DNA from 4 places in the Alkalihalobacillus sp. R86527 genome. Region 4 is predicted to be linked to each of the others. Evidence: riboswitches for the same ligand, from Rfam matches in the RefSeq annotation. Region 4 holds a riboswitch; each other region holds the start of a gene.
The links. A riboswitch is a leader RNA that binds a small molecule or an ion and turns the genes downstream of it on or off. The one in region 4 is predicted to bind S-adenosylmethionine.
Positions count from the first base shown of each region.

Region 1: another riboswitch for S-adenosylmethionine. It lies ahead of metX (homoserine O-acetyltransferase MetX); the one in region 4 lies ahead of SJY16_RS05180 (ABC transporter permease subunit).
Region 2: another riboswitch for S-adenosylmethionine. It lies ahead of SJY16_RS03215 (MetQ/NlpA family ABC transporter substrate-binding protein); the one in region 4 lies ahead of SJY16_RS05180 (ABC transporter permease subunit).
Region 3: another riboswitch for S-adenosylmethionine. It lies ahead of SJY16_RS08145 (Na+/H+ antiporter NhaC family protein); the one in region 4 lies ahead of SJY16_RS05180 (ABC transporter permease subunit).

Region 1 is NZ_JAXHBW010000001.1:848,864-851,066, reverse strand. It holds gene SJY16_RS04335 (O-acetylhomoserine aminocarboxypropyltransferase/cysteine synthase family protein) at 1-242, opposite strand, end outside; gene metX (homoserine O-acetyltransferase MetX) at 258-1,328, opposite strand; SAM riboswitch class I at 1,429-1,537, opposite strand; gene SJY16_RS04325 (TlpA disulfide reductase family protein) at 1,704-2,123, shown strand.
Region 2 is NZ_JAXHBW010000001.1:626,228-628,430, forward strand. It holds gene SJY16_RS03210 (dihydroorotate dehydrogenase) at 1-363, shown strand, start outside; SAM riboswitch class I at 761-869, shown strand; gene SJY16_RS03215 (MetQ/NlpA family ABC transporter substrate-binding protein) at 1,044-1,850, shown strand; gene SJY16_RS03220 (methionine ABC transporter ATP-binding protein) at 1,872-2,203, shown strand, end outside.
Region 3 is NZ_JAXHBW010000001.1:1,596,165-1,598,367, forward strand. It holds gene SJY16_RS08140 (alpha/beta fold hydrolase) at 10-849, shown strand; SAM riboswitch class I at 947-1,050, shown strand; gene SJY16_RS08145 (Na+/H+ antiporter NhaC family protein) at 1,118-2,203, shown strand, end outside.
Region 4 is NZ_JAXHBW010000001.1:1,022,442-1,024,644, forward strand. It holds gene rbsK (ribokinase) at 1-764, shown strand, start outside; SAM riboswitch class I at 881-980, shown strand; gene SJY16_RS05180 (ABC transporter permease subunit) at 1,274-2,026, shown strand; gene SJY16_RS05185 (ABC transporter permease) at 2,040-2,203, shown strand, end outside.

The DNA.
Region 1 (2,203 bases), 170 kb from region 4:
GCTCCTATTCCTCCCTCGAGCTGAGCAACTCGTTCTTCAAGTGTACCTACCGTTGGATTACCAATCCGAGAATAAATAAATCCTTCCTCTTTTAATCCAAACAAATCTGCTGCATGGTCTGTGTTATCAAATTTATAGGCGTTGGTTTGATAAATCGGTAATGCTCTCGCTCCAGTAGCAGGATCAGCCTGTAAACCACCATGAATTCCAATTGTCTCTAAGTTATAACGATTCTCTGCCATCTCTTATCCACTCCTTCAAATTTTTGACGGTTCTTTTAACTGCTCTTTAATTAATGGACCCCACTTATCAAATTCAACAAGGAACCCATCATGACCATACTTTGTATCGACGAGATAGAATCGTGCCATCCTCTCAAGGCAAAAAATATTTTCAAGATCCTTGGGTGGATAAATTAAATCACCTTTAAAGCTAATGGCTAAAACGTTAGCTCGTATCTTCTGTATTGGTGTAATACTGTCTCTTCCTCTAGCTATATCATGGTGATCCATTGCTTTTAATAAATATAAGTAGCTATTGGCATCAAACCTGCCAACAAGCTTTTGTCCCTGGTATTTGAGATAAGATTCGACGTCGTAGGCAGCCTCGGTATGTTCTTCAGGTTTGTCGATCTCCCTCCTGCCAAATTTCTTTTGAAACATTTCATCTGTACGATACGAAATCATTCCGATCATACGCGCTGTAGCTAGCCCCGCAGCTGGTGGGTGAGTATGCTTGTAATACCCATCTTTCCATTCAGAGTCATTCGTTATGGCATACCTCGAAATTGCATTATACGCAATTCCGTATGCGCTTAGAGAGGGGGTCACAGCTAACGGTACGAGATGCTCCATTACATCTGGATAAAGAATTCCCCACTCGAGAACCTGCATTCCTCCAAGCGATCCACCGACCACTGCGTGAAGGTGTTCAATACCAAGTACTTCAAGCGCTCTCCTTTGAGAATGGACCATATCTCTCACACTTACGAAAGGAAAGTCTGCCTGATACGGATGGTTTGTAGCTGGATTTAGAGATAATGGACCAGTTGAGCCATTACATCCTCCGAGTACGTTAAATGTGATTACCTGAAATTCAGAAGTATCCACAAATTTGTGATGACCGATAAGCCCTTTCCACCACCCATCCTCGCTTCTTCCAACCGTATACTGATTACCTGTTAGTGCATGACAGACTAGAATGACTGGTGCTTCCTTCGGTCCAACACGTTCGTAAGCTAACTCAACTTCTTCAAGTTCTTTTCCTGATTCAAGTACAAGCGAGCCAATGGAGACCCGTTGTTCCTCATAATTCGTCTCTTTTCCCAACTCCCTCTCACTCCCATCACGCAATAACAATTTCAACTACTTATAAAAACAAAAAAGCCTCTCTGAAAGACAGAGAGGCACGATTATATTAAATCAGCTCTGCTTATCTTCCAGGAAAAATCCTGCAGGAATTGGCACCTTTTCAAACCAAATGGTTTGCCGGTTGCCGGGCTTCATAGGGCCAGTCCCTCCGCCTCTCTAGATAAGTACGAATATTCAATTACTTTGATTGAGTATTATTTTAGCAAGGCAATGCATTAGTGTCAAACATTTTTTTGAAAGTTTATACAAATTCAAACTACGCACAAATTGTTTTGATTAGAACGTGAATTTTGGTAAGGTTACCATAAATCTATATTTGAAAGGAGACTTTTTGTGAAAGCCCCTACGTTTTCTTTACAAGAGGTCCGAAATGATAAAACATACTCCTTGGATGACTATATAGGAAAGCCTGTTATGCTTACCTTTTGGGCATCATGGTGTCCTGATTGTATGAAAGACCTACCAATGAAAGAACAATTTTATGAACACGCAGACTTAGACAAACTTGAATTTCTTACTATCAATGTGACTGGACGAGAACGCTCAGAAGAAGCTGGTAAACAATTTGCAATCAAAAACGACCTCTCCTTCCCGGTACTAAAAGACAAAGGGAGAGAAACGTATGATCTCTATGGGTGTAAAGGTGTTCCAACAACGGTGCTTCTCGATAAGCAACACAACATTGTAGAGACGTTTGGGGACCAGGCATCTTTCATGGATATCATCAAAGTTCTTCCCACTATCATGCTTTAATAACGATTGGACAGAACAACAAGAGCCAGGGAGATGATCTCCCTGACTCTTTTTTAATAATATAAAATAATAGCGTTAAA
Region 2 (2,203 bases), 400 kb from region 4:
ATGACAGGTGTTTTTGTTCCAACAGATATCACTTTCTTATGCATGACCCCAGATACTATGCAAAACCTCAATGACCGACTTATTCCTGTTATCGCTCATGACCGGGCTGGCTTTGGAAGTGCACTCGTTAGTGTAGGTATCTTAGTGTTATTTATTTCATTATGGGGATTTCGAGAAGGTGAAAGCTGGGTTTGGAACACGCTGGCTGTAGGAGCACCACCTGCATTTCTAGCAGGCATCGTCACTCATTTTGTTATTGGATACACTTCGTTTTTTCATCTTCTTCCAGCATATCTACTGGTAGCCATCTATGTCTTAGGGCTATATTTCTCTTATCCATATTTAAAGAAGCGAGGTTCATAGGTAGTGTTTGATAGCAGTAGAAAAGACTCAATTTATTGAGTCTTTTCTACTGCTTTTTGCAAAGGAGCTAAATAGCCCCTTATACTTTTTCCCCATTCACAAAAGTCGCTTCAACCACATTCCTCGTATCAAAAGGATCACCGCTCCATATAACGAAATCCGCGTCCTTTCCTTCTTCTGTGCCAGCCTGCGCTTCGGATTTTCTCCAAAAGCTGCTTTCATTCCGGACGGTTCTCGAATGACCATTTGATCGGTTGGTTTGATGAACACCTTTAAGGTGAACAATCACAATTCGACAGAATGTGGGTGGTGACAGGTACCGATCAAAGTCCCCTTGACGCATGCTGGATAAGGTACTATACTGTTGAGAATAGTTAAACAATATGAATAATTCGAACTCTTATCAAGAGTGGCGTAGGGACTGGCCCATTGACGCCCGGCAACCATCTCAATTCGTGAGAAAGGTGCTAATTCCAGCAAACGAGCAATCGTTTGAGAGATGAGAGAGAGTTACATAATGGTGAAAAACACCCAACTCTCTCTGTCCAACAGGGAGAGTTTTTTTAGTTTATGGGTAGACAAAAGGAAGGGGAGTTTCAGCGTTCTAATGCAATCGTATGTTTTCGTAGTTTAGTGCAAAGACGCTTTAAATTAGTATAGAAAAGAAAGGGAGTAGGAGAATGAAGAAACTAACGCTATTATTAGGTGCACTATTATTAATTGTAGTAACAGGATGCTCTGGTAGTGCAGAGTCGGGTGAGTCAGATGAAGGTCCTTTGAAGGTTGGGGTTACAGCTGGACCTCATGAGGACATTATGAAGAAGGTAAAAGAAGTAGCTGAAGAAGATGGATTTGAGATCGATGTCGTGGCGTTTAATGATTACGTGATGCCGAATACAGCTCTTGATGAAGGTGAACTTGATGCGAATGTGTTTCAACACGAACCGTATTTAAATGATTTTGTTGATGAGCGTGGCATGGAATTAACAAAAGTTGCGACAACGATTAATTTTCCGATGGGGATTTATTCTGACCAATACGATGACCTGGATAAACTGAAGAAAGGCGACAAAGTAGGTCTGCCTAACCACTCTACTGGGGAACCCCGAGCGCTAATGTTATTTGAAAAGGCTGGCATTATTGAACTTAAAGAGGGTGTAGGGGTTGAAGCAACAATAAAAGATATTAAGAAAAATCCACTCGATCTAGAATTTGTTCCTCTTGAAGCTTCACAGATTCCAAGACAGCTAGGCGAGCTCGCTATTGCGGCGATCAACACAAACTACGCGATGGAAAGTGGACGAGTACCAACCGAGGATGCGCTTGAAATGGAACCAAAGGATTCTCCATGGGTGAACGTGATTGCAACCCAATCAGATGATAAAGATGATGAAAGAATCAAGAAGCTAGTGGAATATTACCATTCAGATGAGGTGAAGAAGTTTATTGAAGAAGAATTCAACGGTTCAGTCATAGCATCTTGGTAATGTCGTAAAGGAGAGAAGGAAATGATTCGATTAGAAAACATCACCAAAGCGTTTCAAACCGGAACGACTGTAACGAAAGCCTTGGATGGCGTAGATTTAAACGTTGAAAAAGGCAAGATTTATGGCGTGATCGGTTACAGTGGGGCTGGTAAAAGTACTCTTGTTAGAACGGTCAATTTATTAGAGCGACCAACGGAAGGCAAGGTGTACATTAATGATGAAGAGTTAACAGGTTTATCAGCAGGTAAGCTAAAGAAAACACGTCAGCGAATAGGTATGATCTTTCAATCATTCAATCTATTAAAAACGGGGACGGTTTATCAAAATATAGCCGTTCCTCTTAAGTTGACAGG
Region 3 (2,203 bases), 570 kb from region 4:
AAGTGTGAGATGCTAGCTGCTCAGAACCTCAAACATTATAAAGAAAATATTAAAGGGATCGATATTCATTATGAGTATCATAAGAATGAAGTTACTTCCGATCGTCCTGTATTAACGTTATTGCATGGGTTTTTGTCCTCAACGTTCAGTTATCGAAAGCTTATCCCCTTGCTTTCAAAGTACTACACTGTTGTAGCCATTGATCTTCCGCCATTTGGAAGAAGTGAAAAATCCAGTCGTTTTGTTCATTCTTATCAAAACTTCGCAGAAGTAGTAATCGAACTACTTGAACGGTTAAGTGTTGAAGAAACGATTATGATCGGTCATTCGATGGGGGGGCAAGTGGCACTGAGAGCATCAGGCTTAAATGAGAACCTTATTAAGAAAAATATACTACTTTGTAGTTCAGGCTATCTTGAAAAGGCCAAACAGAGTCTCGTATATTCATCTTATTTGCCTTTTTTCTCAATGTATTTAAAACGATGGCTTTCGCGTAAAGGAGCGAAGGGAAATCTCATGAATTGTGTGTACGATCCTGATTTAATCGATGAAGAAATGGTAGACGGGTATGTTCAGCCTTTCTTTAATGAGGGTATTTTCCGCTCGCTTGTACGCATGATTCGAGATAGAGAAGGAGACCTTTCTCAAGAAGAGTTAAGAAACATCAAAACCCCGAGTTTATTGATATGGGGGGAACACGATAGAGTTGTACCGTTGCAAATTGGCAAACGATTAGCGGAGGATCTTCCGAATTCTGAGTTGATCGTGTATGAAAAGACAGGTCATTTACTTCCTGAAGAGCAACCGCATTCCATTTTAAGCGACATCCATACCTTTATTCAAAGGTAGCTCACTTGTAGCGAGTCGATAAATGACACGATTCGACTTTATTATTGACGAAGAAGAATAATGCGTGATAAACTTCATAACACTAATAATCGAATAGTTCTTATCAAGAGAAGCGGAGGGAACTGGCCCTGAGAAGCTTCAGCAACCTCTGACAATCAGAAAGGTGCTGCTTCCAGCAAGAGAAATCTTGAGAGATAAGAGTAGAGCCCTCTTCTCTTGAAGTGGGCTTTTTTGATTGCTACAAATTAACTAATAAGGAGTAAGTGTAATGGAAAAAGAAATAAAAGGGAATGGCTTCGCGCTGATCCCGCTTGGTATATTTATTTTGCTTTTTATTGGGACAGCAGTTGTAACGAAAGATTTTTATAGCATGCCAGTTGTGCTTGCCTCATTGATTGCTGCAGGAGTTGCGCTCTCAATGAATCGAAAAGAAAGCTTTATGAAGAAAGTAGAAGTTTTTTGTCGAGGAGCAGGAAACTCTAATATCATCTTAATGATCCTTGTCTTTCTATTAGCAGGAGCCTTTGCTGAAACAGCGAAAAAAATAGGGGCTGTAGATTCGATTGTAAATCTGGGTATCTCTCTATTACCTGCAAGTCTTCTCGTTGTTGGCTTGTTTTTGATCGGGTGTTTTATATCGATATCAATGGGGACCTCGATGGGGACAATTGTAGCGTTAGCGCCAATTGGAATCGGGATTGCAGAGCAAACGGGTATTTCGGTAGCTCTTACTTTATCTGCCGTTATCGGTGGTGCAATGTTTGGAGATAACCTTTCCATGATATCGGATACGACAATTGCAGCTGTCCGAACACAAAATACAAAGATGAAAGATAAATTTAAAGTGAACTTTTTCATCGTCCTGCCGGCTGCCATTATTACTGCTATCATTTATGGATTTTTAACAATGGGAGAAAAGGCATCACTAGACGGCGGGAAATCATTTGATTTAATCACCGTGTTACCTTACATTGGGGTATTAATAGCAGCCATTGTAGGAATCAATGTGCTTATTGTACTCGTTAGTGGAACGTTGTTTGCAGGGGCGGTAGGCTTATTTAACGGTACTTTTGGTCTGAACGGCCTAGTATCTACCGTTACTGATGGGATTAAAGGAATGGAAGACCTTGCTATGATTGCGCTGATTATTGGGGGAATGATTGAAGTAATCCGATACAATGGAGGCGTTCAGTACGTTCTTGATAAAATCCTTAATCGAGTGAAATCACGAAAAGGAGCAGAGTTCGGTATTGCTGGACTTGCAACGATTCTTGATTTATCAACGGCAAATAACACGATATCTATCATTATGGGGGGACCACTTGCAAAGAATATATCAGAGAAATATCATGTT
Region 4 (2,203 bases):
AAGCTGTCGCTGCATCACGTCTTGGTGCAGAAGTTTATATGATTGGATGTGTCGGAGAAGATTTTTATGGTAAACAAATCATAAATAACTTCATACAAAACGGGGTTAAAACCGATTACGTAAGATCCCTTACTGGTATGGAGTCAGGAACAGCTCATATTATTTTAGCTGAGGGTGATAACAGCATCGTTGTCGTTGCAGGCGCAAATAAATATGTCACACCGGACTATATCACAAATACGATATCTTTTTTACGCACATGTGATCTTGTCATGATTCAACAGGAAGTACCAGAAGAAACTGTTGCATACACAGCGCAAATTTGTAAGGAAATTGGCGTGCCGCTTTTGCTCAACCCTGCACCTGCAAGGGAAATCACGAGTACTGTTATTGAGCAAGCCACCTATATTACACCAAATGAACACGAAGCATCGGTCTTGTTCCAACATCTATCTCAAAGTGAAGCGCTGAAACAGTTCGAAAACAAAGTCATGATTACAGAAGGAGCGAATGGTGTTCGTTACTATAACGGTGAAAGAGAGGTTCTCGTGCCTACTTATCCCGTTGAGGTGCTAGACACGACGGGTGCTGGGGATACATTTAATGCTGCTTTCGGTGTAGCAATCGCGGAGGGAAGAGAGATAGAAGAAAGTATCGGTTTTGCAAATCGGGCTGCGTCTCTTTCCGTAACTGGATTTGGCGCACAGGGTGGCATGCCTTTAAGGGAAGATGTTGATAAAATGCTTGGTGGAGGACAAGGGTAGAGGCGTTACGAATCGCTATTAATTCAAAAGTAATTGTTAGAAAAGGTAGTAAACCACCTTGGCATTTCTAAAAGAGGCGCTTATCATATGCTTTAACAATTTAATCATGTAACAACTTCTTATCAAGAGAGACGGAGGGACTGACCCGACGATGTCTCGGCAACCAACGCTCTGCGTATGGTGCCAATTTCAGAGGATTTATTCCGAAGATGAGAAGACGCATCGATTTCGATAGTCATGATTTTGTACTGTCACCCCTTCTTGCTTTTTGAAAGCAGAGGGGCTTTTTATTGTTATTAAATGTATATTTATGTAAAAAATCATGCTAAGATTACTTGTGTTAGGGTTACCAAAACTAATTAAATTGGAGGCGATTACATGAAAATTAGTACTATACATAAAAAGTTGGAACTTCGAATAACTCTATGAGATATATCCGCCAATACATATTAACGATCATTGGATTCATTTTTATAGGGGCACTTCCATTTCTATTTGAAGGAATAAGTATGAATATAACCCTCTACCTTAAAGAGTTAGGAGGATTACTAATCGCAATCTTTAATCCTGCTCAACTTACATATTCGAGCGGTCTAAGTGAGAGGGGTTTATTTCCTTATCTATTTACTCCTGTTAGCTATTCTTTAATCATCTTACTAGGTTCGTTGGTTATTTCGCTAATTGGTGCGGTAATACTAGTCTTACTAGTTTTCCTTCTGAAAAGAGAGGTTTTACATAAAATACGTTACTGGATTTCTATTCTAGAAGGCGTACCAGATATCTTTTTGCTTCTGTTAATACAAGTCCTTGTTGTAAGTCTTTATAAGAAAACAGGTTTTTTATTGTTGAATTTCACTACGATGCCAGGTGAGCAAATTTACTTCTTACCTGTTTTTCTGATGAGTATTTTACCAACACTCTATCTTTTCCGGATGTTGGTTATGGCGTTCGACGAAGAAAGATTTAAAAGTTATGTGGAACTTGCTAGATCAAAGGGCATAGCCTGGAAAACAATAATATTTAAGCATATTTTTCCTAATGTTTTATTAGCTTTATTTAATAATATCAATCAGATTATTTGGATAATGCTTTCGAGCCAACTAATCATCGAATATTTATTAAACAGCAATGGTGTGTTCATGTTTATTTATAATTATCTTTCACCTGAAGTTTTGATGACCTCTTTAATATTGTTATATACTCCTTTGTTTGTGATTTTGCTACTATTTCGGGTGATCCTCAACAAAAGATTACCTTCGTGAGAGGGGAAAAAGAATGAGGAACGCATTTAAGAGTCCTCCATTTTTAATTGGATTCATGTTTATTGCTATATTGCTTTTTAGTAGTATATTGAACGGGTTTATTTATGGAGAAGAAATCATTCAAGAGAACACTAGATACAATAGTGAGGGAGAGGCGATTAGTTCTGCCCCGTTTCC